3 regions of the Lysinibacillus sp. CNPSo 3705 genome follow, and region 1 is predicted to be linked to each of the others. Evidence: riboswitches for the same ligand, from Rfam matches in the RefSeq annotation. Region 1 holds a riboswitch; each other region holds the start of a gene.

Region 1 (10,216 bases):
GATTTTACTGGCAACAGGTATTTTAGGAGCAACTGTTATGCCACACGCTATTTACTTACATTCTTCACTAACTCAAAGTCGTATCATCGGCCGGAATGATGCTGAAAAAAAACGTATATTCCGTTTTGAATTTATTGATATTATCATCGCGATGATTGTCGCAGGCGCTATCAATATGAGTATGCTTATTATTGCTGCAGCAGTATTCCATACTCAAGGCGTGGTAGTTGAAGACTTAGATATCGCTTATAACGGATTAAAAGCAGCGCTTGGTCCGATGGCGGCCGTGTCCTTTGGCCTTGGGCTTCTTATTGCCGGTCTTGCTAGCTCTTCAGTTGGTACACTCGCAGGTGACGTTGTGATGCAAGGCTTTATTAGAAAGAAAATCCCACTCTATTTACGCCGTGCTATTACAATGCTACCTCCTCTCGTGATCATTGCATCCGGCGTTAATGCAACATATGCGCTTGTCCTAAGTCAGGTTATTTTATCCTTCGGAATTGCGTTCGCCCTTGTACCACTTGTGATGTTTACAAGTAAACGTGCCATCATGGGAAGCCTCGTCAACCATCGTATTACAACTATATTAGGATGGATTGTCGTGGTGATTGTAGTCGTTTTAAATCTTTATTTATTATGGCAAACGGTATTTGGTTAATAAAATGCCAGACACAAAAACCTTCATTTGGTTTTGTGTCTGGCATTTTTACATGTAAGGGGCCTTTTTAGGACGTGGAGTGGTTTCACGCTTTCTGACGCTTCGTTTCTCTACACCTTTCGCACAGTTAAAATACATTGTTGCTAACGCTTTACTTTCGCTACAGAAAACATTTGCTGAAAGAAGTTAAATATCTATTTTCTCAATGTTTCGGAATGATAAATAGGCCACACTTATACCGATAATAGCTAAAGTGATTGGGATGAAAATAATATCATACAAACTGAAGTTACCCGTATTTGATGAAACAACCGATACAATTAATATAGATGATACGATCGTTGCCGGAACGGAGTATTTTTTCATGCCAAAATACAATGGTATTAATGCGATGCATGATGCTGCAACTGCATTCATGATCACAACGGGAATTCGTTGTATTATGAAAGAGAACGACAATGGATCTGAAAGCAGTTGGAAACTCTCACTAACAATACAAAAAACCGCTGTTATAAAAATCGTCGATAAAATAATTGCACAGAAAGTGAAAAGAACAACAATGGCTAGCTTTGAAGCAATTAATTTTTTTCTACTTAATGGATACATAAATGCTACAGTGATAGTTTTATATTTGAATTCTCCAATAATGAATTTGGCGATTAACACACTGGCGAAAATAATAAACACTGCTCTTACACCAGAATCTATAAAGCCAAATGCCGCCTGATAATTTCGGAGATCTTGATCCCCTTCTACTTTAGTAATAAATATAAGCATAAATGTAACACCTAGTAATATAAAATTTGCAAAAACAGCTTTTTTTATATATGAACCGATATGATATTTTTTCATTTCTAGACGCATTAAATTAAGCACTAACTACACCCCCATTAATTAACTTCAAGAAATAATCCTCTAATGAGCTTGTTTTTTTGCTAATGCCCTCAATTTCAATATCATGCTCAATCAATGTTTTAGATAGCACCTTTTGTGAAGCTGTCGAATCATAAATTCGAATGCAATTGTCATCCATTAGTTTAAAATTAGTAATATTTAATGTACTTTCTATAATAAAGGCAGCCTTTTGCCCATTATTGACGATCACTTCAATATAATCTGTTTGACTACGATTGACGGCGTCCATTGAAACTTCCTTAATCAATCTTCCATCTTTAATAACCCCAACTGTATCTGCCAATTGTTCAATTTCACCCAAAATATGACTAGAGATAATAATCGTAATTCCATACTCTTTACAAAGCATCTTGAATAGTTCTCGAAGCTCTTTAATGCCAACTGGATCTAGTCCATTAATCGGCTCATCTAAAATAAGTAATTCCGGCTTAGTAATAATTGCACGCGCAATACCCAACCGTTGCTTCATCCCAAGAGAAAAGTCTTTTACACGCTTATTCTCCGTATTTGTTAATTTTACTAAACCTAGAACATGCGCAATCTCTTTCTTGTCATAGTAGCCCATATATTCGCAATGTAATTCTAAGGTTTCCTTTGCTGTTAAATCTTCATAAAAAATCGGGTATTCAATAATTGTTCCCATCCTTTTCAGCACGTCGAATGAGCGGTCCATTAATTTTTCACCAAAGATTTCAATATCTCCACTCGTTGGCTTCGTAAGGTTTGTGAGCATTTTCATAACTGTCGTTTTTCCGGCACCGTTAGGACCTAAAAAACCGTATATCTCCCCCTTTTTCACATGCATAGTTACAGCAGAAACGACTTCTTTACCTTCAAACACTTTCGTAAGCTGATTTGTTTTCACAATATATGTCATGTAGATCTCTCCCTTAAATTTAGCTATCCTTATTATAAAAAATGAAACTCTCTAATTTATTACTTGATTCTTACAAATTTCTTAAGCGCAGAAGAAAAGCTTGTAAAGCTATAAAATTGCCCTACAAGCATGACTGCTCAATATGTCATTCGTTTTAAAGAAACTGTAAAAATGGTCTTCTCATATGGGATACTAGAAAGTTGGATGGAACCCTCCATTAATTCTACAAGACGTTTTGTAATGGTTAAGCCAAGGCCACTCCCTTGGAAGGATTTATTTCTGGAATCCTCAAGTGTATACATTCTTTCAAAAACATTATCAATATGATACTCGTCGATCCCCTGCCCACGGTCCCAGACATCAATAAAAATATTCGTATCATCATTTCTTACTGTGAGCCCAATGATGTTTCCTGCTGCCCCATAGGCAACCGCATTTGATAGTAAATTATTCAAAACCCTATCTAGCGCTTCTTCATTGCCATGTGCATATGCGGATATCTCTGGTATTGCTATATCGATTTCTAGTCCCATAGATGTGATCATATCGTAAAATGATAAAATATTTTTGCGGCAAATTTCACTTACATTAATTTTCGTCATTGGATAATCTGTATCTCCTGCCTCCAATTTTGCCAGGTCAAAAAATGTATGAATTATTTTCAATACTTCCAATGTTTTCGAATGAACGCCTGTGAGCAACCGTTGCCGCTCCTCTTCATTAAGTGATTGCTTAAGCTTAAGCATTTCCGTATAACCTAGTACAACTGTTAAGGGCGTTTTAAGATCATGGGAAATATTAGACAACATCTTTTTCATAGAGCTTTCCATTTTTCGATGTGTCGCCAGTACTTTTTGGTTGTGGTCTAGCAACGCATTCACTGCAATTAATAGCTGCTGTAATTCATGATTAGCTGTCGACACTAAAATCTTCTCGCTCGATTGCTCGTTAATGATTGCTTGCAGTTTTTGATGCATGTATTGAATCATAGCGTTCTGTTGTTTTTTTGCTCTCACCTGAAAAATAATTATACCTACAAGTAACACAATCATCAGTAATAGTAATATCATCATCTGTTTATCCTTCGAATTTATAGCCGATTCCCCAAAGTGTTTTAATATATAGAGGATTGGATGGATCGTCTTCAATTTTTTCGCGTAATCTTCTTATATGTACATTAATAATATTTTCATCCCCATAATAAGCATCATTCCAAATCAATTGGTAAATTTGCTGCTTTGTAAAAACTCGGTTACGATTTGTCATGAATAATTTTAAGATGCCAAATTCCTTTGATGTGAGCTTAATTTGCTGTCCATCCTTCTCAACTGAAAAATTAACAAGGTCAACCGATAAGTTGGCGATCTCGACAATATCTTTCTTCTCTTCTACTTGACTAGAGTATTTTGTAGCTCTACGAATTGCGGCTTTAACACGTGCCGAAAATTCCAGCATCGAAAATGGCTTCGCGATGTAATCATCTGCCCCTAATCCTAATCCTAACGCTTTATCAACATCACTATCCTTGGCTGACATAATGATAATTGGCAGTGATGCTTGCTCTCGGATAATCTTTAAAACTTCTAATCCATTAAGTTTCGGAATCATAATATCCAAGATCACTAAATCAAAAGAATTATTTAAACAATTTTGTACTGCTTCTTCTCCATTTTCTGCAGAGGTGACAAGGAATCCCTCCATCGTTAAATAATTTTCCACCATTTCACGAATAGCATCGTCATCTTCTACTAGTAAAATATGCTTTTGCACTATCCTGCACCTCTTCCTAACTTAAAGTAGTCTATATATGACTTGCCGTTTCTTTGTATCATCACCATAACAAGGGACTGATTTCCATTCTGGCAGGCGCTTTCGTTAATGCCGCTTCACTTTTGCACTGATAACATTCGCTACGCTCCAAGGTCTCATCTGTGACGCTAATCCCAAAGGAGTGGTCCAGCCTCCACTCCAATTTATAACAAATGCCTTACCCAAAATTCGCTGATGTGTTATTTATCTATCAGTTTACCATATTAAGGTTATGCTTCAAAAGTGGGCGACGATTGGATAGACTAAAGTTCTCTTTTTATTCTCGCCAGTTGTTCACTTGGTGTATGTTGATTGTACGTCTAGAATTACTAATTTATTATTTACCTAAAAAAACTGCCCTGCAAGTCATTTTCTATGACTCACAGGACAGTTTTATTTTTTATTGTTCGACTTTTAAATCACAATGCTCTAATGGAAGCATTTTTGTTTTATGCTTAATTTTATAGCCAAGCCATAACAGTAGGAACAGTGGAATACCGATATATGAGACAAGGACTCCGTACCAATCTATTGTTTCACCCATAAAGGCATTGTAGTTTTGTCCAATAACAACAATCATACAAACCGTAAAGGCAAATAGCGGGCCGAATGGGAATAGCCTTGCTTTATACGGCAATAATTTCGGATCTAAGCCTTGTACCTCGAATGCTCGACGGAAACGATAATGGCTAAATGCAATACCTAACCAGGCAATGAAGCCAGACATCCCTGAGGCATTTAGAAGCCATATATAGACTACACCATCACCAAAGAATGAAGCTAAAAATGCTAGACAGCCTATAGCTAAAGTCGCCAGTAATGCGTAAATCGGGATACCTCGACGGCTTAGTTTAGTAAAAATTTTCGGTGCATGGCCATCTACCGCTAATTGCCAAAGCATACGTGACGATGCGTAAAGCCCTGAATTCCCTGCTGACAGCATTGCCGTTAAAATGATTGCATTCATCAATGATGCAGCAAAGGCAATTCCTAAACGATCGAACACTAGTGTAAATGGTGAAACAGCGATATCTTCTGATAATAAACGTGCGTCTGTAAAAGGAATTAGCATCCCGATTGCAGCAATCGCTAAAATATAGAATAAAAGAATTCGCCAGAAAACAGACTTAACGGCTTTCGGAATATTTTTACCAGGGTCATCCGTTTCACCTGCTGTTATTCCAAGTAACTCTGTCCCTTGGAACGAGAATCCCGCAGCTAAGAAAATACCAAATGTAGCAAGGAGACCTCCGTGGAATGGTCCATCACTAATGAAGAAATTCGTAAAGCCTACAGGAGCTTGTCCTCCTAAAATACCAAAAATCATTAAAAAACTGATGATAATAAAAATAATTACTGTAACAACCTTTATCATTGCAAACCAATATTCACTCTCACCATAGCTTTTTACCGATAATAGATTGAACGTTAAAACTACAGCAATAAATAAAACAGTCCAAAGTGCTGATGAGCTATCTGGGAACCAATATTTCATAATTAATGAGACAGCAGAAATTTCCGCTGCAATTGTAATTGCCCAGTTGTACCAATAGTTCCAACCAAGTGCAAAGCCTAAAGCTGGATCTACAAATTTTGTAGCGTACGTACTAAAAGAGCCTGATGATGGCATATAAGCTGCCATTTCCCCTAAGCTCGTCATTAAAAAATACACCATGATTCCGATTAATGCATAAGCGAGTAGTGCACCGCCAGGACCTGCTTGCGCAATGGCACCACCACTAGCTAAAAACAACCCTGTACCGATTGTACCGCCTAATGAAATCATTGTAATATGACGGCTTTTTAATTCTTTTTTCAGCTTCGGTGCTTTATGACCGAGCTGATTGACTTTTATTTCACTCACGATATAGCTTCCTTCCTTTTTAAGAGGCAAAAAAATGCCATCACATGAACGTTGCTGTGATGGCTAAGTAAATCCTCTGTTCCTTCAAAATGATAGCTCAACACGTTGTTCAAACGTGACAGTTCTGTTCCTTTCGGAGACAGCCCCAGCATGAGGTTTTCAAGTCCCCTCACACTTCGGCAGTATTTCCTTTCAGCTAATTTCTCTAATGCTTGTCATTTCCATTAACATACTCTTAAATACCGCGACCTCTACCTCATTACAAACATGAGGCATTAAATATTAAATTTATGATGGGTATTAGTTTAACATACGACCTATGGCATTTCAATAACCCGAGTAATATTCTATATTTTATGAATTTTCCACTATTTTTATTTATGTGATAAAGTGTTATAGTGATTCAATTAGAATTGTTCTACCAAGGGGAGATTTATTTGACTACTCATGAACATACCGATACTTATCCTAGCAGGAAAATTAATTGGAAAGGCACGACCTTATTACTCGTTATCGGCGTAATTTGTATTGCCTCGACATTACGGATGCCGCTAACAGTTGTTGGACCAATTATTTCCTTTATTCGCGAAGACCTCGGCATATCCAATATACTAGCAGGCTTTCTAACAACGATCCCATTGCTAGCATTTGCAATCATTTCACCATTCGCACCAGTTGTCGCACGTAAAGTTGGACTAGAATTAACATTATTGTTATCAACTGTTCTTTTAGGGGGAGGAATTGTACTACGCTCCGTTGGCACAACTAGTTTACTCGTATTTGGTACGATGCTAATTGGTATAGCCATTTCATTCGGTAATGTACTTATTCCAGGATTACTTAAATTGAAATTTCCCTATCACGTAGGTTTACTTATGGCATTTTTCACAATGTCGATGAATTTAACGGCTGGACTTGGTGCTGGCATTAGCTATCCTGTTGCCAATTCATCACTTGGTTGGCAAGGCGCACTGGCAATCTCACTTGTTCTTGTGGTGTTAACCATTGTAATTTGGATTCCACAATTGCAATTTAATAAGCCTGAACCGACTGTTAAGACTACGAAAGAACGTACACCATTATGGAAATCACCTGTTACTTGGGCAGTAGCGGGAGCTATGGGATTTCAGTCATTATTATTCTACACAACTGCCGCTTGGATTCCTGAAATTTATATATCACAAGGATTAGCTGCAGATCGTGCAGGCTGGATGTTTTCCATTATGCAATTTTCACAAGTTCCAATGGCATTAGCTGTGCCTATTATCGCTAGTAAAATGACATCTCAACGTCCTCTCGTTTTAATGTTTACGCTATTTTACTTAATTGGCTTTATCGGAGTAGTCATGGAATGGACAAGCCTCGCTGTACTGTGGATGGTACTACTAGGATTAGCCGGAGGTGCTTCATTTGCATTAGCGATGATGTTCTTTACATTACGTACCCGTACAGCTTTTGAGGCAGCCGATTTATCAGGATTTGCACAATCATTAGGATATTTATTAGCCGCAACCGGTCCGATCTTATTTGGTTATTTACATGATTTATTCGGTGGCTGGAATACCGCTGGTTGGTTATTTGTTGTCGTTGTATTGATACTCTTCATATGTTCATTTAAGGCTTCTAAAAATGAATATGTAAATTAAAAATGGCACCTCATGATCTATGCCTAGGCATAATCATGAGGTGCTTTGTATTTGCACAAAATCCTTAGTTCCTCTATTACAGCCGATGTTTGGACAGCGAAGGAAATTAAAGTGAACTGCCTTTCTCCTAATAAGGTGGTTTCTGATAAAAATAGTTCGGTGTATTGTAAACATTAACATAAGGCTTATGAAAAATATGGGTCGTAGCTGGTGAAAGAGGTGGAATCAACCACGTCCAATTGCCTGTAACTTCACGATTCGCTACTGCTTCTGTTTCCTCAAACAATTTAAATTGCTGTGCAGCTGTATGGTGATCTACTATGCTGACACCGTCTTCTTTAAAGGAATGTAGAACGGCTATATTCAGCTCAACTAATGCACGATCACGCCATAAAGAAGCCTGTTTCGTTGTATCAAGGTTAAAAATTTCTGCTATAGCAGGCAGCATATTATAACGCTCATGATCTGCTAAATTACGTGCCCCTATTTCGGTACCCATATACCAACCATTGAATGGGGCCGCCTCAAAATCAATACCTGCCATTTGGAAGCGCATGCTCGAAATAATCGGCACTGCATACCACTTTAATCCTAGCTTCGCTACTTGAGAGGATTCTGGATGACGAATTGGTACCTCTAGTACATACTCGTCAGGGATCGTAAACACTTGTGGCTCCCTTCCATCCACCTGTATAACAAGTGGAAGCACATCAAATGCCGTTCTCTTTCCCTGCCAGCCAAGTGACTCACATACTTTTGTAAACTCAACAGAATGCAGATCACCAATGATTCCAGATTCCGTTTCATAGCCAGCGTAACGGATTAGTTGATGATTCCATATACGAACGCGCCCCGGTGCAAAAACCGTTATTGTTGGACGAATCTTTCCACCATTTGTTGCATATTGAATATGTTTAAGCAATGCGTTGAAGATATCCTCCTCATTTGAAATATCGCGGGCATCTACAACATGCAATGATTGCCAAAACAGTCGGCCAACGCACTTATTACTATTGCGCCAAGCAACTCGAGCACCAAAGATTAATTCTTCCGTTGTCGGTATATATTCTCCTGCCGTTGTAATTTGCTGTAATTTATTTTCAAGCCATGTTATAGACTCATTTTGCTCTATTTGATAAAGTTCTAAAAACCGCTGTACTTCTTGTAAATTCATATCGAATTCCTCCATCTACCCTCATATTAGAGGAATGGAACTATTATCACCACGAAAAAATCTGCCAGAAAACATACATATTTTATATATGAAATACTTTGTTCAATATTTTATATCATTTCTCTTTAATCTTTCTAAAACTATAATTATTTATGGATAATGCTGCTTATTTTTGGTAGTCATTACGGGAATTTAAGAGGGAAAACTATTGAGCATGGATTTATAACGTTTTTTATTCCTAAGTAGGTAACACGCGATTTAGGAGACATTTACATTCCCTTTGCAGTATTTAGGTATAGACGTTAATACTATGGCATTTCTTTAACGCTTGGTGACCTTTGTTTGTCAGTATAGTTGGCATAAAAAAAAGCATGTCACACTAATGTGCAACATGCTTGATGACCCGTACGGGATTCGAACCCGTGTTACCGCCGTGAAAGGGCGGTGTCTTAACCACTTGACCAACGGGCCGTGGCTCCGAAGGCAGGACTCGAACCTGCGACAACCTGATTAACAGTCAGGTGCTACTACCAACTGAGCTACTTCGGAATAATGGTGGGCCTAAATGGACTCGAACCATCGACCTCACGCTTATCAGGCGTGCGCTCTAACCAGCTGAGCTATAGGCCCATTATTTTGTGGAGCGGGTGATGAGAATCGAACTCACGACATCAGCTTGGAAGGCTGAGGTTTTACCATTAAACTACACCCGCAGATGGTGGGTCAGGACGGAATCGAACCGCCGACACTTAGAGCTTCAATCTAATGCTCTACCAACTGAGCTACTGACCCGGAAAAATGGAGGAGGTAGAGGGATTCGAACCCCCGCGCGGTGTTACCCGCCTGTCGGTTTTCAAGACCGATCCCTTCAGCCAGACTTGGGTATACCTCCGGAAATTATATAAATGGTGGAGCCTAGCGGGATCGAACCGCTGACCTCCTGCGTGCAAGGCAGGCGCTCTCCCAGCTGAGCTAAGGCCCCATAATCAGGAAAGATGGTCGGAATGACAGGATTCGAACCTACGACCCCTTGGTCCCAAACCAAGTGCTCTACCAAGCTGAGCTACATTCCGATATTATTGGCTTATTTGGCGCGCCCGACAGGAGTCGAACCCATAACCTTCTGATCCGTAGTCAGACGCTCTATCCAATTGAGCTACGGGCGCATTTATAAAAAATGATGAGCCATGAAGGACTCGAACCTTCGACCCTCTGATTAAAAGTCAGATGCTCTACCAACTGAGCTAATGGCTCAAACTAAAAAATGAATGGC
Region 2 (10,216 bases), on a different contig from region 1:
CGACCATCTCCGGATCCAGTGCTGATGTCGGTTCATCAAACAACATTACATCCGGGCTCATTGACAATGCTCGTGCAATCGCTACACGCTGTTTTTGACCACCAGATAGTTGTCTTGGCTTCGCATTTACGTATTGATCCATACCAACAATTTGCAAATATTTTAAAGCAACTTCCTCTGCTTCTACCTTTGAACGCTTTAATACTTTCATTTGACCAACTGTACAATTTTGTAGCACATTATGGTTGTTAAATAAGTTAAATTGCTGGAATACCATACCTAGATGTGTACGGTATTCTTGGATATTATGCTTTTCGTCTAAAATATTTTCACCTTTGTAAATAATTTGACCGCCACTTGGAGTTTCCAGTAAATTAATGCAGCGTAGTAGTGTTGATTTACCAGAACCGGAAGAACCGATTAAGCAGACAACCTCACCCTTTTCTACTTGGAAATTAACATCCTTTAACACTTGGTTACGACCAAATGATTTACTTAAATGCTCTATTTTAATAACTGTCATCTGTTCGTCCCCCTATATTGCTTCTTTCTGTTCTTTTCGGTATGCATCTGGTCCATCTAGACGTTTTTCAATATACAGTAATATTCTTGATGCTGTGAATGTCATAATGAAATAAAGGACGCAAGCTACAAAGAAAGATTCAAAATAGCGGAAGTTATTACCCGCAATCGATTTTGTTTGGAAGTATAATTCCGTAACCCCGATAACATTTAATACGGCTGTATCTTTAATATTCATAATTAATTGGTTACCTGTTGCAGGTAATATATTTCGTGCAACTTGCGGTAATACAACATGTAGCATAATTTGAAAATGGTTCATACCAATGGCCGATGCGGCCTCGTACTGCCCTTTATCAATGGATACAATACCACCACGGACAATTTCAGCCATATAAGCACCTGTGTTTAATGAAACAACTAAAATACCTGCCGTAATAAAGTGCATATCAATGCCGAATGCTATATCTAACCCGAAAAATACTACCATCGCTTGTACAATCATTGGTGTACCACGGAAAAATTCGACATAGCATGTTAGTATAAAATTAAAGAGCTTTAAGCTATAGAACTTTACACCTTTTTTACGAACCTTTATGGTATGCATAATTCCGATGAAAAATCCGATAAGTGCACCAATAATTGTACTACTAATAGAAATAAGTAATGTATAATACGTACCTCGTAAAAACATTTGCCAGTTGTTCTCAATAATAGAAATAATCCATTCAAAACTCATGATGTTCCTCCTAACAACGTCGTGTTGCTTGTTCGTTACAGTATCGTGTCTTATCTGGAGCCTTTGTTTCTTTTATTTTATGAAACATTTAGCTAAGACATTATTATTTATTTGAGAGATTCTTATTGTATCAATTGTAATAATATGGCACGGACTAGTAGATAGCCCGTGCCATCATGTTATTGGGCTGCTGGTTGTTGGTGAATGGCTTCTTCCATAATTTTTTGGCGATCAGCTTCAGAAACACCTTTTAAAATTTCATTTATTTTTTCAAGATTCGCATCGCCTTTACGTAAACCAACTGCAATGGATGTATTTGAAATATCTGTATCGAAGCCCTTTTCGAACTTCACATACGTGAACTTATCATTTGCAGCAGCAGCAGAAATACCTTCAGGACGTTCTGCTACATAGCCGTCAATTTTTCCAGCTTCTAATGCAACACGCATCGCCGGGAAATTATCCATTGCAGTTTGTTTTTTTACATCTTTGATTTGATCGATGACATTGTAGTTAGATGTATTTAATTGTGATGTAATTTTAGCACCAGAAAAATCTTGGATAGAAGTTGCTTTTTCATATTTACTGCCTTTTTTTATGACCATAACAAAATCAGATGTATAGTAGTTTTCAGTGAAATCAACTGTTTGCTTACGCTCTTTAGTAGGTGACATACCAGCAATGATTGCATCAATTTTATTGGATTGTAACGCTGGTACTAAGCCATCCCATTCCAATTTAACGATAACTAATTCTTTTCCTAAGCCCTCAGCGATTTTTTTCGCCATTTGCACATCATAACCACCCGCATATTCCGCATTATCAGCAATTTTTACTGCACCATTTGCATCATCCTGCTGTGTCCAGTTGAACGGAGCATAACCTGCTTCCATTCCAACACGGAATTGGCCGCCGCCTTCTTCCATATTCGTCTTATTACCGTCATTACTAGATGACGTTGTAGCCTTTTTGTCACCAGCACCACAAGCCGCTAGCAAAATTGCAGTCATGACGGTCAACATTAATACTAACCATTGTTTTTTCATGTATTATTCCCCTTTTCTGTAAAAAAATAAGACAACTGTACCAAAAAAGACCTAAGTACTGAACTTAGGTCTTACTTTTTTTAACAGTTGCCCAAATCCTCACTATAATTCCATTATTCCGAGATAGCACAACCTAGTAAACCTGGAAAATAATTTACTAGGACAGTCCTGCACTTATTCACTGCAGACCCAGCATAAAAGTACGAGCTCCTTTTATACTTCGGCGATAGTTCCTTCTTCATTGCGTCTTCGCTTGCTTGTACTCAACAATGAACTAATAAATATCGCGCCTCTACCTCACAATAAGTAAAAGTGAGGTTTGTATATTTAATTGATATTAAGATACTACTATAAAGTTGATAAGTTCGTCAAGATAATTTTATTACTTTTCTGACTAATTACAATATTATGGTTTTTTATTCCTTTAAATGCCTTTTATTCTTTTATAAACGGTGAAAATCATTAAGACTGCCGCTTTGCCGAAAGAATCCTCGTCTCTTTTAACGTCGCCCTAGCTCTTCTATTCGTCGACTCCTTAAAACTGTTCCAAAAAAGAAAAAAACCCTGCAAACATTGTTCGCAGGGCTTTATAAACTCAGGAATTAAGAATTTAATAATAAATCTTCTGGGTTTTCAAGTAGTTCTTTAACAGTTTTAAGGAAGCCTACAGAATCTTTACCATCGATAATACGGTGGTCATAAGAAAGGGCTAAGTACATCATTGGGCGAATTTCTACTTCACCATTCACTTCAACTGGACGTTTTTTGATAGTATGCATACCTAGGATACCAGCTTGTGTACCATTCATAATAGGTGTAGACATTAATGAACCGAATACGCCACCATTTGTAATTGTGAATGAGCCACCTTGAAGATCTGCTAAACCTAATTTTTTATCGCGTGCTTTTTTCGCTAGGTCTGCAATTGAATCTTCAATTTCAGCAAAGTTTTTGCGGTCAGCGTCACGTACAACTGGTACTACTAAACCTTCTTCTGTTGATACTGCTACACCGATATCAAAGAAGTTGTTTAAGTGAATTTCATCACCAACGATTTGTGCGTTAACATATGGGTATTTTTTAAGAGCTGCAACTACAGCTTTTGTGAAGAATGACATGAAACCAAGTTTAGAGCCAGTTGACTCGAAGAATTGGTCTTTTTTACGAGAGCGTAAAGCCATAACGTTTGTCATATCTACTTCGTTGAATGTAGTTAACATTGCTGTAGATTGTTTTACTTCAAGTAAGCGTTTTGCAATTGTTTGGCGACGACGGCTCATTTTTTCAATTGTTACACGTGATTCATCTACAGCTGCAACTGCTTTAGGTGCTGCTGGAGCTGCTTGTGGTGCTGCTACTGGAGCTGTACCATGAGCTGCTACGTCTTGTACACGTACACGGCCTTGTGGATCTACTGGAGATACAGCAGCAAGGTCAATACCTTTTTCGCGCGCTAGTTTACGAGCTGCAGGAGATGCGATTACACGCTCACCAGTAGTTTCTTCTACAACTGGAGCTGCTGCAACAGGGGCAGGTGCCGCTTGTGGCGCTGCTGGAGCTGGAGCTGGAGCTGCTGCAACTGGTGCCGCTGGAGCAGGTGCTGCACCTTCGCCAGCTTCTACTACTGCGATAACTTGACCAACAAGTACAGTATCGCCTTCTTCAGCTAAAATTTGAGTTAAAACTCCCGCTTCTTCAGAAATGATTTCAGCGTTTACTTTGTCTGTTTCAAGTTCAACGATGAATTCACCTTTTTCAACGCGATCGCCCACTTTTTTTACCCATTGTGCGATACTACCTTCTGTAATCGATTCTGCTAATTCAGGGACTTTAATTTCAGCCACTTTCATTTCCTCCTTTAATTAACGTGCATTGTGCACATAAAAGGGCTACTGCCTTAGCAAGTAGCCCGGCTCTCAAAAATTAATATGTGATTATTATTTAACCTTTACAGGCTCAGCAACTGCTTCTTCTACAACTGCGGCTTGAGCTGCTTTATGAGAATCTGCATCACCTTCAGAAGTAGAGCTCATTGCAGGACGTCCTACATAACGAAGCTTTTTACCTTCTGAAAGTTCATGTAATGTTTCTAATGCATAATTCCATGAACCTTGGTTTTTAGGTTCTTCTTGTACCCAAACAACTTCTTTTACATTTGGATACTTAGCAATAATACCAGCAACTTGCTCTTTTGGGAATGGGTAAAGTTGTTCTACACGAACAATGTGTAAGTGATCGAAGCCTTCACCATCTTTAATACGGTCTGCAATATCGATCATTACTTTACCTGAACCTAATACAATGCGTTCAACTGCTTCAGTATTTGAACCTAGGCCTGGTTGTTCAATTACTTCTTGGAATGAGCCATTTGCTAATTGCTCAGCATTTGCTGCAGCTAATGGGTGACGAAGTAAGTACTTAGGTGAAACAACTACAAGTGGACGAACACCTTCAGTTCCTAATAATGCTGCTTGACGACGTAATAAGTGGTAATAGTTACCTGCGTTTGAACAGTTTGCTACAAACCAGTTATTTTCAGCTGACATTTGTAAGTAACGTTCCATACGGCTTGAAGAGTGTTCTGGACCTTGACCTTCATAACCATGCGGTAAAAGAATAACTAGACCAGATTTTTGACCCCATTTAGCACGTGCACCTGAAATAAAGTTATCGAACATAACTTGCGCCATATTTGCAAAGTCACCAAATTGAGCTTCCCAAACTGATAGTACATTGCCATTTTCTAAATTGTACCCATATTCAAAGCCCACTACCCCTGCTTCTGTTAGTGGAGAGTTGTGTACTGTAAATGATGCATTTGCACCTGAAATATGGTGAAGTGGCGTGAATAACTTACCATTGTTTTTGTCATGTAATACTAAGTGGCGTTGAGAGAACGTACCACGTTGTGCATCTTGACCTGTAAAACGTACTGGTGTGCCATCTTGAATAATTGTTGCATATGCTAGAGTTTCTGCATGACCCCAGTCAATTTTTGCAGAAGCAAATGCATCACGGCGTTTTTCTAAAATTTTGCCAAGTTTTTTCTGTGGTTCAAAGTTATCTTCAAACACTAAAAGCTCTTCGTTAATTTTTTCTAGACGTTCCACACCAACTGCTGTATCAATTTGTGGGAATTCTACTTTTAATTCTTCTGGCATTTCTAAATGCTTGTGTTCATCTTTATCGGCCATTTCTTTTACATGATCATAAGCAGCTTGCATTTCTGCATAAATAGCTTTATCTAATGCTGCAACCTCATCAGCAGAAACTACACCCTCAGCTACTAATTGAGCACCGTATAAAGCACGAACTGGCTCATGTTTAGAAACTAATAAATATGTTTCAGGGTTTGTTACAGTTGGATCATCAGTTTCATTGTGACCATGACGACGGTAACCGATAAGGTCAACGATAATATCTTTACCGAATTTTTGACGGTAGCTAGCTGCGAAACGACCTACTAGAGCTACAGACTCAGGGCTATCTGCATTTACATGCACTACTGGTACTTCGTAACCTTTTGCTGGGTCAGAAGAGTAAAGAGATGAGCGAGAATCTTGTAGTTCAGTTGTAAATCCAATCATGTTGTTAGCGATGATGTGGATTGTACCACCAGTAGTGAACCCTTCAGTTTTTGCGAAGTTTAATACTTCTGTTACGATACCTTGACCTGGGAACGCAGCGTCACCGTGCACAAGAATACCTAGTCCTTTTGTGCGGTTATGAACAGCTTGCCCTGGCTTAGAAGTGTCATCTTGTGCTGCACGAGCTGTACCTAAAACAACCGGATTTCCTACTTCTAAGTGAGATGGGTTGTATGCAAGCTTAACATTCATACCAGATTCACGCATATATGAAGCACCCATGTGGTACTTAACATCGCCAGTCCAACCTTTCGTAATTTCAAGGCGACCATCTTCTGGTATAAATAACTCATTAGATACGTGTGCAAAGTCAGAGAACATCATATCGTAAGGTTTATTTAAAATGTGTGTTAATACATTTAAACGACCACGGTGAGCCATACCAATACGTACTTTTTCTACGTTATTTGCTTCAGCTGTTTTTAAAATTTCATCAAATAGAATGATTTGAGTATCTAAACCTTCACCAGAGAAACGCTTTTGACCTACAAACGTTTTATGAATAAACTTCTCGAAGTTTTCAACACGAGTTAAACGATCTAATAAAGCTTTTTTCTCATTAGAAGTTAATGCTTGTTTAAATGAACCTGTTTCAATTTGTGCTTGAATCCAATCACGTTCTTCTGTTGCTACTACGTGATTATATTCAAATGCTACTTTATCTGTATAAACAGATTTTAAGTAATCAATTGCATCTTTACCATTTTTCACGTTTGCTGGCACATCTTTGAAGAAGATAGCTGCAGGAATTTCAGCTAAATCTGCAGCGCTAAGGTTGAACGCGCTTTCTTCAATTTGAGCTGTTTGTAGTTCACGGTTTTTCAAAGGGTAAATATCTGCCGCTAAATGACCGTTTGTACGGATTGCATCTGCTAATTTCACAGCTGCTAACACTTTCTTGTAATCGCCAGCAGGAGCTGCTGCTGTATTACTAGCTACAGCTACTTCACCTTCTACTACTACTGGTGCACCAAATTGTTGGAATAATAATACTAACTCCGGTTCTACTTCTTCAGGAGACTGTAAGAATAAGTCGTATTGCTCCATCACATATCCTAGGTTAGGACCAGAGAAAGCTGACCATGGAGAACTTACAGTTGTAACGTTGTTCGACATGAAAAATGACCTCCAAATTTTGCCTTTCGGCAGTTCCATTAATTAAATTACAATTAATTATATAATATTTTTCCGTTCTTTTAAAGGATATTTGACATCTTAACCATTATTTAAAGAACGTTTTTTCCATCTCAATCTTACTACTCTTCACAAAAAATACAACTCTTTTTAGCAAATTAAGCAATTTTTTTCCCAAAGGATGAAATAATTAAATAAAGCATGGATTTTCCTCAATATTTCAGCGGGAATTTCAGCAAGAAAACGGTTCCAACATTTTTAACACTCTTGACTTCCACTGAACTATTGTATTTTTCAAGTAACATTTTTGTAATACTAAGCCCTAAGCCTGTACCGCCTATTTGACGATTTCTTGCCTCATCAACTCTATAAAAGCGATCGAAAATGTATGGAATGTTTTCTTCCGCTATACCAATTCCATTATCTTCTATTTTTACTGATACTTCCTTTTCTAAAACGGAGAGTGAAATTTGAATCTCAGGAATTTTTTCACAATAACGAATTGCATTTTCTATTATATTACGAACAATTTGGCTAAGTGCATTTTCTGTTATAAATAATCGCCCTATTTCTTCATTTTTCGACAGCAATATTCGAGCATCTGGATGAAGGAGTCTTGTTTCCTCTATAACTGCTTCTATAACAGCTACTGCATCAGCCTCACTTGTGATGTCCTTTTCTTCACGACGTGCAAGTTCTAGTAATTCTTCGATCATTTTACGCATCCGTGCAATTTCAGTTAATGAAGTTTCAATAGATTCCTCTAAAATTTCTGGATCATCCTTCCCCCATCTTTTCAATAGGGACAGATGTCCTTCAATTGCTTGGATAGGCGTCCGTAACTCATGAGAAGCATCCGCAACGAATTGTTGCTGCTTTGTAAATGATATTTGCAATTCATTCATCATCGCATTGTACATTTTCAATAAATCACCAATCTCATCATGAGACGAGTAAGATAATTGAATAGGTTCATTAAATCCTTTATCCATAACGGTTTTCATGGATGCACGTAATGCATGCAGCGGCTTCGTCAAATAGTTGGCTAGATAATAGCCAATTGAGGCTGATAACAATAATGCTCCTATGCCTGCAATTAGCATTGTCGTCAATAAATAATGCATCAAAGACTCAAATTTTGATAATGGATGAATCACCTGGATATAGCCTTGAATGAATCCGAGCTGAATACGTTGATTTATGACAAAGACATTCTTTTTATCAATCGTCATTTCCATAATTTCACCTAAAGAGGTAATAGGTGCAACCTGTGAATTTTCATTAATACTTAAAATCTTTTCGCCATCTACATTAAATAATTTAACTGTTTGATCACGATCTTTAATAGAATCTAAAAGACCTTTATTTTGATGTATTTCCTGAATCGTAAGGCCAGGTCCCTGTGACTCAAAAAAATACACCAAATCATCGCTTGCCCGTTTTATTTGACTTGCCTCGTCATTAAGTAGCCATGTATGCAATGAAATATATACAACAATACAAATAATCGTATAGCTAAAAAATATAACAGCACTAGATGTGAGCATCCATTTTTTTTGTAGTGACTGATTGACTATATAATCTCTTAATTTTTTCATTCGCGCATCACATACCCCACACCACGAACGGTTTCGATATAGGTACTCATATCACCCGGTAGTTTATTTCGCAAATGCCGAATATATACATCTACGACATTTGTCTCTATATCCGTATCATACCCCCAAACAGAGGTTAAAATTAGCTCTCGTGTACAAACTTTATTTTTATGCTCTATCAATAATTTTAATAAATCATATTCTGTTTTCGTTAAATCAAGTTTGTTCCCTTGAACAAATACTTCATAGGCCGCTACATCTATTTCGATATCACGAAAATGTAATGAGCCCCCAATTTTTTCATCGGGTGTCACCCGACGTAGTATTGTACGAATTCTAGCTAATAGTTCTTCAATAGCAAATGGTTTTACTATGTAGTCATCTGCGCCAGCATCTAAGCCAGCTACACGGTCCATTACTGCATCTCGGGCCGTTAACAATATAATGGGAACCTTTGACTGTGTACGTATTCGACGACAAATTTCAATTCCATTTATTCCGGGAAGCATGACATCTAATAACAGTACATCAAAATTATCAGATGAAGCTAGCTCTAGTCCTTCACGTCCATCAAATGCGACGAATACATCGTAACCTTCATGCTTTAATTCTAGCTCCACGAAACGAGCAATATGCTTCTCATCTTCCACTAAAAGTATCTTTTTAGGCATTTCTTCACCTTCTATTCTAAAATAACTATGAGAGGTTTCCTCTATAATACCGTTATAGCATAACATCAAACAAAAAGTCTGTACCACAAGTAGCTACTTGTTTGTACAGACTTTTTCAACTTCTTTCAGCAGCAAATGTTTTATGTCCCGAAAGCAAAGCGACAGCTACAATTGTGCCGAGACATAATTGATTAGGCGTCAGTAATATAGAGATTATTTTTCCCAATTTCCTTCGCTTTATATAAAGCTTGATCTGCTAATTCTAGCAATTCATTTAGTGTTTGACCGTGATCCGGATAATAAGCGATACCAATTGAAGCAGTTGGAGCAAAGTAATGACTTTCGATTGTCCAACCCTTTTTTAGTTCATTACGAATGCGATTAATAATATCCATCATTTGCGTATGTCTCGTCTCATTATTTCGAGTTAAACCTGTTAGGACGACAACAAATTCATCGCCACCCATTCGTATAACTAAATCATGGTTACGTACAGCCGTAATTAAAACTTGGCCAAACATTCGGATAAAGTCGTCCCCTGTGTCATGGCCGTACTGATCATTAACTCGCTTAAAATCATCCCCATCGATATAAAGCATAGCTAAACACTCATTCCGTTCTTGCGCTTCTACCAATAGTTTCGGAGACTCCTTTTGTAAAAAACGACGATTTGGTAGCTGTGTTAACGTATCGTGATAAGCTAAATATAATAAATCATTCTCTCGTTCCTTACGATGCGTTATTTCACGGGATACCATCATAATTTGTGAAACTTTTTCGCGTTCAGGATCATGAACAACTGTTACGTTTCCTTCAGTCCAAACGGGCGTACCGTCCTTCGCCCTCAACAGTAGCTCAA
Region 3 (10,216 bases), on a different contig from region 1:
ATAGCGAAGCCAGAACATTTAGAGATTTAGTGCAAGCCGTTTTAGGGAAGTATCCAGCTTATTTCCTAGATTGGATCTATTGGAAAATGTGGGTATTAAATATTGCTGCAGAATCTATAGTTGCGGCCATTTTTATTCAATATTGGTTGCCAGATTACCCGATCTGGATACTTGCATTATCTGTTTCGGTGTTAGTTACAGCTATTAATTTACTATCTGTGAAAGTTTTTGCTGAAACGGAATATTGGCTGGCATTAATTAAAATTACTGTCATTGTGGTATTCATCATAGCCGGTTTAATTTTATTGCTTGTTACTTTTGGTAATCATACAGCTGTTGGTTTTTCTAATTTAACGGAGCATGGTGGTTTCTTCCCGAACGGATCAATGGGATTGATTGCTGCAATGCTTGTAGTTATTTACTCTTATGGTGGTACTGAAATTATTGGTATTACATTAGCTGAAACGAAAAATCCTGAGAAAGTAGTGCCAAAAGCTGTTCGCAGTACATTAGTACGTATTGTGACTTTTTATTTAGTTCCTTTCTTTATTATCGTTAGCTTGATTCCTTGGAATGAAGTAAACGGGGTGCCGGAAAGTCCGTTTGTAATGGTCTTTAAAATGATTGGGATTCCTGGTGCTGACCATATTATGAACGCTGTTGTTTTACTAGCAATTATTTCATCAATGAACTCTGGGCTTTATGGTTCATCACGAGTTCTGTATACACAAGCTGTAGACGGACGTGTTCCTAAAATCTTTGCACATTTATCAAAAAGGAAAGTTCCGGTATATGCCATATTAATGTGTACTTTAGCTTTATATATAGCTGTAATCTTTTCTTTATTTGCGGGAAGCAAAACATTTGATTTTCTAATGGGTTCACTTGGATATACCGTGTTATTTATTTGGTTAATTATTGCGATTGCGCATCTGAAATCGCGTAAAATACAGCCGGAAAAAACAAGTTCCTATGCAGTGAAATGGTTCCCTTACACAACTTGGATCGCTATTATTGCATTAAGTGCAATTCTAATTGGCATTATTTTCACAACATCGATTATCGTAACAGGTATCACATTAGTTATTTATCTTTTTATTACGTTAACGTATGTCTATAAAGGTCGTTTTCATGAAAATTAAGCAAAATAACATAACAACTTATTGCCTTTTTCGACCTTATTTTTCATAAATTTCGCATACTAGGCAGATTGTTCGCTCAAGAGAATTTATCCATGCTATACTACAAGCATAGTAAGCTTAAGGAGGATTTCAAATGGCAATTGTACATGCAACAGATGCAACTTTCCAAGATGATATTAAAGAAGGGTTAGTACTAGTAGACTTTTGGGCTGCTTGGTGCGGACCTTGTAAAATGATTGGACCAGTTCTTGAAGAAATGGATGCTGCAGGTAGTGCGGCTAAAATTGTAAAAGTAGATGTAGATAATAACCAAGGTACTGCAGCACAATACCAAATTATGTCTATCCCATCATTACTATTATTCAAAGACGGTGAATTAGTAGATAAAACAGTTGGTTTCCAACCAAAAGAAGCATTAGAAGCGTTTATCGCAAAACATGCTTAACTTCTTTCAGCAAATTCTCTTGTACCGAAAGCGTAGCGACAGGTACAGAAGTCTCCCACCTCTACAGATGGTGAGATGAATGCGAATTTAAGCTCTTTTCAGGGGTGTCCAAACACCCGTTGAAAGAAGTTAAAGCTTCCGGACGCAATTATGCCGAGGCATAATTGATCCTGTAAGAAAAAAAGAGTCAAGCCATCAATAAGATGTGCTTGGCTTTTTTTCGTTATATAATATAGAGAAAAAGCGGAAGTTATCCTTATAAATATGAGAAAATAAAGGGACAAACGCTACTTTAAGAAAAAGGGGCAGGTAGGCGATGAATGATTTAATGAAACGAAAGCTTGAAATTTTACCAGATCAGCCTGGCTGCTATTTGATGAAAGATCGACAAGGAACCATTATTTATGTCGGGAAAGCTAAAGTGCTGAAAAATCGAGTACGCTCGTATTTTACTGGTTCGCATGAAGGGAAAACACAGAGGCTTGTAGGTGAAATAGAAGATTTTGAGTACATTGTGACATCCTCCAATATTGAAGCTTTAATTTTAGAGCTTAATCTTATAAAACTACATGACCCGAAGTACAATGTTATGCTGACGGATGATAAAACGTATCCGTATTTAAAAATTACAAATGAAAAACACCCGCGCCTTATTACAACGCGAAAAGTGAAAAAGGATAAGGCAAAATATTTTGGTCCATATCCGAATGCGTATGCAGCAAGTGAGACGAAAAAGCTGTTAGATCGTTTATATCCTCTTCGAAAATGTGTACAACTCCCTACCAAGGTTTGTTTGTATTATCATATGGGGCAATGCTTAGCCCCTTGTGTGAAAGATATAGATGCAGAAATTTACCACAATATGATTGAGGATATGACAAAGTTTTTAAATGGTGGGGTTGAGGAAGTCAAAAAGGAGCTAGAGGTAAAAATGCTAGCGGCCGCAGAAAATTTAGAGTTTGAGCGTGCAAAGGAATTTCGTGATCAAATTGCACATATTGATACAGTCATGCAAAAGCAAAAAATCGTATCGAGTGATACAACGAATCGCGATGTATTTGGCTATGCCGTGGAGAAGGGCTGGATGTGTGTTCAAGTTTTCTTTGTTCGTCAAGGGAAGCTCATTGAGCGAGATGTCTCGATTTTCCCGATTTATCAAGAGGCAGAAGAGGAATTTTTGACATTCGTTGGACGATTTTACGACAAGCTAGAGCACATTAAACCTAAGGAGATTTTTATCCCACAAACCATTGATGCAGAAATTTTAACGGAATTACTAGAAGTTAAGGTACTAACACCAAAACGAGGGCAAAAAAAAGAGCTAGTTGAATTAGCGACAAAAAATGCTGAAATTGCGGTAGCGGCAAAATTCCAGCTTATTGAACGGCAGGAAGAACGCACAATAGGAGCATGTGAGGCGCTCGGTGAAGCTATGGGCATTTCTGCACCTTTACGGATTGAGGCTTTCGATAATAGTCATATGCATGGGACAGATGCTGTATCTGCAATGGTTGTCTTTATCGATGGAAAACCTGCAAAGAAGGAGTATCGAAAATACAAAACACGTACAGCCGCCAAGCATGATGATTACGGGGCGATGCAAGAAGTAATTCGCCGTCGATACACACGCGTATTAAAAGAAGGTCTACCTTTACCGGATTTAGTACTAATAGATGGCGGCAAGGGGCAAATGGAAGTCGCGCGAGAAGTATTAGAGGATGAACTCGGCCTTGTTATTCCAATTGCCGGATTAGCAAAAGATGAAAAGCATAATACGTCACAGCTTCTATTTGGTGATCCAGCTGAAGTAATTGCGTTAAAGCGAACTAGCGATGGATTCTACTTACTACAGCGAATCCAGGACGAAGTACACCGTTTTGCTATTACCTTCTTACGACAACAGCATGAGAAACATGCAATACAATCTGTCCTCGATAATATAGAGGGCATTGGTCCGAAGCGAAAACAACAATTACTCAAGTATTTTGGCTCTGTCAAAAAGATTCGTGAGGCAAATGTGCAAGCATTACAGGAAGCAGGGATGCCTGCTAATCTGGCTAGCAATATTTATGATTATTTTCATCCAGTAGAAGACTCCCACCTCTAAAGGTGATGGGATGAATGCAGATGGAACCCCTTTTCAATGGGTGTATAAACAATTACAGTCTAAAAACCCCACGTATTGTGACAACGACTGAGTGACCAACATTTTGCTGTTGCGCTACCGCTGCGCTTTCGCGCAAAAAATATCTGCCGCTGCCGCTGCGCTTTCGCGCAAAAAATATCTGCCGCTGCCGCTTCGCTTTCGCGCAAAAAATATCTGCTGGTCAAAGCCTCCGAACTTAATTACGCCAAGGCAAAATCGATATTCAATAAGATCCATTGTCAAAGGATTAGGCGTATGCTAAGGTTGTATATAACATAGCTTTTTAATATAGCAATGTTTTTTAGTAGTTTCTATTTATTAAAATGGGAATTTCTTCACTAAGTTTCAAATTAAATACGATCACTATTTAGTGATGATAGAGGTGCAAGGTTCAAGAGTAGTACATACGAGGACGAACAAGTCCGGTGAAAATGTGTGAAAGGGGAACTTGCCGAAGTGGAGCATCGTTGTTTCCGATGCTGTGCTGGTTTTACATTTAAGAGATGTAAGACTGTCGATTCTATACGTTTCGGAGAGCTATCACACATGCGCAAGTTACTTTATTGTACATGTTATAGGCAGCTTTCACGTTATGTGAAAGCTGCCTTTTTAGATTTTTCTCGAAACAACATTTTTTCAAGGCTGTTAGGCGTTTGCTTTTGTCATGTTATTAAAGTTGCAAAAGTATCGCTACTTTTATCAGCGAAATGATTGAATACGAAGGAGAATGATAAAGATGACGAGAGTTGTGATGAAATTTGGTGGTGCTGCATTCGCATCAACAGAGTGCATTCAAAATGTTGCGAAAAAGGCGATTGCAGAAAAGGAAAGAGGTTTTGATGTTGTCGTTGTCACTACAGCTATGAGGGGTATGGCTAAAGAATTAGCGAAGATGGCTCGTGAATTATCAGACCATGCATCTAAGCGTGAACTAGACGCACTATTTTCAACAAGCTCACAACTCACAAGTACATTAGTGGCAATTGCTATACAGGAGAAAGGATATGATGCCGTGTCATTAACGGGCTGGCAGGCAGGCATTGAAACCGATGCTATGTATAGCAATGCCCGTATTGAGGAAATGAATGCTAGTCGAATTGAAGAGCATTTTGTACAGGGGAAAATCGTTATCGTTGCTGGGGAACAAGGTATCGATAATTCACGGAATATTACGACGTTAGGTAAAGGTGGTGCGGAAACGTCGGCTCTAGCAATTGCAGCAAAATTGAAGGCGGAGCGGGTAGATATTTACACGAATGTGGATGGCGTCTATACAGCTAATCCAAGTCATGTTGCTGGGGCACAAAAACTAAAAGAAATTTCCTATGATGAAATGCTAGAGCTATCAAACTTAGGGTCACAAGTTTTACACCCGCGAGCTGTAGAGTTAGCAAAGAAATTTCAAATCCCAGTTATCATTCGCTCGAGCGAAATAGATACTGTAGGTACTTTATTGAAGGAGGAAGTTGAAATGGAAAAAAATTTAATTGTACGTGGTGTTGCCTACGAGGCAGACGTTATTCGCTTAACTGTTGGTTATGATGCTTATTCTAATGCTTCGTTAGCAAATATGTTCACAATACTTGCAGAAAATCGCATAAACGTCGATATAATCGTACAGGCAATAATTGATGGTTTAAAGCCGACGGTATCTTTTACTATTTTAAAAGAGGAGTTCGCTGAAGCATTACGTGTTCTAGAAGATAGTAAATTATCACTAGGGTTTAGTTTTGCTGATTTTGAAATTGGCTTAGCGAAGGTTTCCATTATTGGCTCAGGGATGGCATCTAACCCAGGGGTGGCTGCGAGGATGTTTGATCGTCTACGTCGTGAAAATATCCCTGTAAAAATGGTGAGTACTTCTGAAATAAAAGTGTCTGTTGTTGTACCTCAGGACGAAATGATTCGTGCAGCAAATGCATTACATGATGAATTTAATTTATTTCAGGAAGTGTCTTTTGTACCGAAAGCGTAGCGACAGGTACAAAGATAATGCGGTTTTGAGTCACTTTTTTTAGCGGGGCGTGGATAGAGCAGCCAAAGCGACGGATAGAGATTGTAGAACAAGCGCTTTACATATAATATTGAAAAAGATGTGCCAGTAAAATGCACATCTTTTTTTGTTCACATCAATTTAATATTTTATCCAATTCTATTGTTATATAATAAAATGTGACATGTTTTACCAAGGGGAAGGTGGAAGTTTGTATGGGGTTATTCGGTTTATTTCAAAAACCAATGGATGAAAGTGTTGAGATGCACAACGATTTAGAAATACAAATATTAAAAAAGCGAATTCTGGAATTGGAACTTGAGCAGGAAAGCATTGATGTGAAAAATGCGGTTTTAGATTTTGTACTAGCGCATATGGAGTTAATTAATTTTCAAACGGCTTTAAAGGTTCAAAATGTCTCTACGAGTGTAGGGGATATTTCAGCAATGAGTGAAGAAATGTCGTCAAATACAGAGGAAATGCTTGCGGTTGAACAAAATGTTAATGCAAACATTCAAGAAATAAAACAGCATTCATTACTACTTGTAGAGGAAATGGAATCATCTATTTCAAAAGGTGAAATGGTTCAGGAGTTGTTGGCCAAAGGAGCTCATTCAACAGAGCAACTGAAGAATGAAATGACCAAAATGGACAATATTAGTACTGGTGTAACTGGGATTGCCGATCAAACACAATTACTATCTTTAAATGCCTCAATTGAAGCCGCACGTGCTGGTGAGCATGGAAAAGGCTTTAACGTTGTTGCGATGGAGGTAGGGAAGTTAGCCAACAGTTCGAAAGGTTCATTGCAAGAAATGACAAAAATTCGAACAGTCATTGATAAGAAATTACATAATACAATAACAAATATTAAGCAAGTCGAACATTATTTAACTGACTTTTTAAGGATCATGAAGGACAATATTGCTAATCTGACTGTAACAAGTAGAAATATTGAAGAAGCAGCACATGGTATTCATCAAATAACAGCTGCCTCAGAAGAAAATGTAATAGCTGTAGGTCGTTTAGCGGAAACAACGACGGAATTATCACGTACTAGTGACTTCTCGGATCTAATACAAAATCAAGTATCTGAAATGTTAAAAGCTATTGCACCGACAATCAGAAGGCCATCAGAGCAAACGGTAGTTAGCCAATTGGCAGCAAGGTTAATGGATCATGCTAGTTTTTTACGAAATGCTATTCACAAGGCTGGTCAAAAAGAAACGATAAAAACGCATCATCAATGTATGTTTGGAAAATGGTATTACGGACATTATGAGGAATATCAAAACTTACCAGAATATCGTAATATTGAACAACCACACGAATTAGTACATATGGCCGCCCAAAAGTTAGTGAATGAACTGTCAATTCATAACATAGAAGAAATGATTCAACACTCACTTAATATTTTGGAGGCATTTATTTCGTTCATAGATGTACTTTTAAAAAAAAGACATGCTCAATTATAAATAAAGGTTAACAAGGAAGCTGCTTTGCTGTCGCGTCTATAACGATAATCCAAGGAGTTGCTCAGTCTCCGTAGGGAATAACTTCTATATTATATATAAAAAGGATTGCTATCCATAAATTAGGGATGACAATCCTTTTCGTTTTATTCAGTAGGAACGGTGTTCATGATTCTTTCTTTCACGTCCCATTTTACTGTGAACGTAACATTTTGTTGCTTTTCACGTTTTTCATCATAGCATTCTGTTAAATAACCTTTTGCTTGCTGGATTTGCTCAGCTATAAACCCTGCTTCAAGTCTAAAGCTACGAAGACCGATTTGTAACAGTTCTGGATCATTTGTCAACTGAAATATGCGTCCATCCTTCGACTCTTTGATAAGCTCTAAATTACCCCAACAGGCATCTGCGAAAAATGCGATAAGTTCATCTTGACTTGTACAGGGGAACTTCCGAGCTAGATCTTTTCCTGCCCAGTAAAGGACATCACCTTCGTGTTTACCAAGAATGGAAGATAAAATATAATCGCGAATTATCTCATACCCAAAAGCTGAGATTGTAGGAGATGAAGTGTTTAACATTGAAAGCCTTCTTTCTTTGAATTTTCTTAAAATTTGACACTGATAAAGTAAAGATAGATTTTTCGAGAAAAAACGATGCATCATGTACTAGATTGCTTCTTTAATAAGGAGTGTGAAAAACTTTAAGTTGCCTTGACGCTCGTAGCTCTTGAGAGTACAATAAACATGTCATAATATTGTACCATGATGAAATACACAGTCAATGAAGTATCAGTTACAAAATGATGACTTCTTTAGTTGTGCTATTTTAAGTACTAAGGGGGGTAACAGTCTTGTCGAAAGATCGAGAGTTTTTATGGCGTCGCTTACATTCTCTACTTGGTATCATTCCAGTAGGTCTGTTTTTAACGATGCACCTGTTCATTAACTTTACAGCAACAGGCGGAGCAGAAAGTTACAACGCAGCTACCGCTAATATGGAAAAGATTCCATTCCTTATCCTAGTTGAATGGATTGTCATCTATATTCCATTAATGTTCCACGCATTTTATGGTGTCTACATTGCATTCACTGCTACACCAAATACAGGACGTTTCAGCACATACCGTAACTGGATGTTCTCATTACAACGTTTCACGGGTGTATTCTTAGTGATCTTCATTGCATGGCATATTTTCCAAACTCGTATTCAAAAAGCACTTGGTACAGAAGTTGATTACGACATGATGGCAAATATCGTTTCAAATCCATTCATGCTTGGATTCTACATTGTTGGTATTATATCAGCAACTTTCCACTTATCTAACGGTTTATGGGCATTCCTAGTAAGCTGGGGTATTACACAATCTCCTCAGTCTCAAAAGATTGCTACTTATGTAACAAACATTATTTTCGTAATTCTAAGTGTAGTTGGTGTGGCTGCTATTTTAGCTTTTGCTTAATGTAATAGAAGCTACTATAGAGCATATGGCAATCATTGCAATTTTTTAAGAGGAGTGAGAAATAATCATGGCGAAAAGCAAAATAATTGTTGTCGGCGGCGGTCTAGCTGGTCTGATGGCAACGATTAAAGCAGCTGAAGTTGGTACTGAAGTTGATTTATTCTCATTAGTTCCTGTAAAACGCTCACACTCTGTATGTGCGCAGGGCGGAATTAATGGTGCGGTAAATACAAAAGGTGAAGGGGATTCTCCTTGGATTCACTTCGATGATACAGTATACGGTGGGGACTTCTTAGCGAACCAACCACCAGTTAAGGGTATGTGTGATGCAGCCCCTGGTATTATTCATTTAATGGACCGTATGGGTGTTATGTTCAACCGTACACCAGAAGGTCTTCTTGATTTCCGTCGTTTTGGTGGTACATTACACCACCGTACAGCATTCTCAGGTGCGACGACTGGTCAACAATTACTTTACGCACTAGACGAGCAAGTTCGTTCTCACGAAGTAGCTGGTCTAGTTAACAAATATGAGCACTGGGAATTCCTTGGTGCAGTAATCGATCCTGACGGCGTTTGTCGTGGTATCGTAGCGCAAGATATGCGTACAGAAGAAATTAAATCATTCCGTGCAGATGCTGTTATTATGGCGACTGGTGGCCCTGGTATTATCTTCGGTAAAACAACAAACTCTGTTATCAATACAGGTTCTGCTGCTTCTATCGTTTACCAACAAGGTGCTTCTTACGCGAATGGTGAGTTCATTCAAATTCACCCAACAGCTATTCCTGGAGATGACAAAAACCGTCTAATGTCAGAATCAGCTCGTGGTGAAGGTGGCCGTATTTGGACTTATAAAGACGGTAAACCATGGTACTTCTTAGAAGAGAAATACCCAGCATATGGTAACTTAGTACCACGTGATATTGCTACACGTGAAATCTTCGACGTTTGTGTGAACCAAAAACTAGGTATTAACGGTGAAAACATGGTATACCTAGATCTTTCTCATAAAGATCCACATGAATTAGATGTGAAACTTGGTGGTATTATTGAAATCTACGAAAAATTCGTAGGTGATGATCCACGTAAATTACCAATGAAAATTTTCCCAGCAGTTCACTATTCAATGGGTGGATTATGGGTTGACTACAACCAAATGACTGAAATTCCTGGTTTATTTGCAGCAGGTGAATGTGATTACTCTCAACATGGTGCAAACCGTCTTGGTGCAAACTCATTATTATCTGCTATTTATGGTGGTATGGTTGCTGGTCCAAACGCAGTAGACTATGTTAAACATCTTAAAAAGCATGCGGAAGATCTTCCACAAGAAATCTATGATGCACGCGTTCAAGAAGAACAAGCTAAGTGGGAAGCTATCATGAAAATGGATGGCACAGAAAACGCTTACTTACTTCATAAAGAGCTTGGTGAAATGATGACAGCTACTATGACAGTAGTACGTTATAACGACCAACTTGAAGATACATTGAACAAACTTGATGAATTCCAAAAACGTTGGGAAAACATTAACATCAACGATACACAAAAAT

Evidence for each region. Region 1 has a riboswitch for lysine ahead of PVA17_RS20410 (amino acid permease). Riboswitches for the same ligand answer to the same signal wherever they lie in the genome.
Region 2: another riboswitch for lysine. It lies ahead of PVA17_RS23075 (transporter substrate-binding domain-containing protein); the one in region 1 lies ahead of PVA17_RS20410 (amino acid permease).
Region 3: another riboswitch for lysine. It lies ahead of PVA17_RS04800 (aspartate kinase); the one in region 1 lies ahead of PVA17_RS20410 (amino acid permease).

Annotation. Positions count from the first base shown of each region.
Region 1 is NZ_JAQZSD010000064.1:631-10,846, reverse strand. It holds gene PVA17_RS20435 (Nramp family divalent metal transporter) at 1-658, shown strand, start outside; gene PVA17_RS20430 (ABC transporter permease) at 845-1,534, opposite strand; gene PVA17_RS20425 (ABC transporter ATP-binding protein) at 1,527-2,450, opposite strand; gene PVA17_RS20420 (sensor histidine kinase) at 2,588-3,523, opposite strand; gene PVA17_RS20415 (response regulator transcription factor) at 3,528-4,220, opposite strand; gene PVA17_RS20410 (amino acid permease) at 4,660-6,123, opposite strand; lysine riboswitch at 6,209-6,385, opposite strand; gene PVA17_RS20405 (CynX/NimT family MFS transporter) at 6,561-7,769, shown strand; gene PVA17_RS20400 (nitric oxide synthase oxygenase) at 7,897-8,943, opposite strand; tRNA gene PVA17_RS20395 (tRNA-Glu) at 9,343-9,414, opposite strand; tRNA gene PVA17_RS20390 (tRNA-Asn) at 9,416-9,492, opposite strand; tRNA gene PVA17_RS20385 (tRNA-Ile) at 9,497-9,573, opposite strand; tRNA gene PVA17_RS20380 (tRNA-Gly) at 9,583-9,656, opposite strand; tRNA gene PVA17_RS20375 (tRNA-Phe) at 9,660-9,735, opposite strand; tRNA gene PVA17_RS20370 (tRNA-Ser) at 9,743-9,835, opposite strand; tRNA gene PVA17_RS20365 (tRNA-Ala) at 9,850-9,925, opposite strand; tRNA gene PVA17_RS20360 (tRNA-Pro) at 9,940-10,016, opposite strand; tRNA gene PVA17_RS20355 (tRNA-Arg) at 10,033-10,109, opposite strand; tRNA gene PVA17_RS20350 (tRNA-Lys) at 10,125-10,197, opposite strand; tRNA gene PVA17_RS20345 (tRNA-Gln) at 10,213-10,216, opposite strand, start outside.
Region 2 is NZ_JAQZSD010000096.1:348-10,563, forward strand. It holds gene PVA17_RS23065 (amino acid ABC transporter ATP-binding protein) at 1-523, opposite strand, end outside; gene PVA17_RS23070 (amino acid ABC transporter permease) at 536-1,261, opposite strand; gene PVA17_RS23075 (transporter substrate-binding domain-containing protein) at 1,441-2,307, opposite strand; lysine riboswitch at 2,424-2,610, opposite strand; gene odhB (2-oxoglutarate dehydrogenase complex dihydrolipoyllysine-residue succinyltransferase) at 2,910-4,151, opposite strand; gene PVA17_RS23085 (2-oxoglutarate dehydrogenase E1 component) at 4,245-7,070, opposite strand; gene PVA17_RS23090 (HAMP domain-containing sensor histidine kinase) at 7,301-8,686, opposite strand; gene PVA17_RS23095 (response regulator transcription factor) at 8,683-9,357, opposite strand; gene PVA17_RS23100 (diguanylate cyclase domain-containing protein) at 9,549-10,216, opposite strand, start outside.
Region 3 is NZ_JAQZSD010000008.1:39,560-49,775, forward strand. It holds gene PVA17_RS04785 (amino acid permease) at 1-1,142, shown strand, start outside; gene trxA (thioredoxin) at 1,276-1,587, shown strand; gene uvrC (excinuclease ABC subunit UvrC) at 1,904-3,694, shown strand; lysine riboswitch at 4,103-4,281, shown strand; gene PVA17_RS04800 (aspartate kinase) at 4,470-5,708, shown strand; gene PVA17_RS04805 (methyl-accepting chemotaxis protein) at 5,942-7,201, shown strand; gene PVA17_RS04810 (YslB family protein) at 7,345-7,779, opposite strand; gene PVA17_RS04815 (succinate dehydrogenase cytochrome b558 subunit) at 8,052-8,660, shown strand; gene sdhA (succinate dehydrogenase flavoprotein subunit) at 8,728-10,216, shown strand, end outside.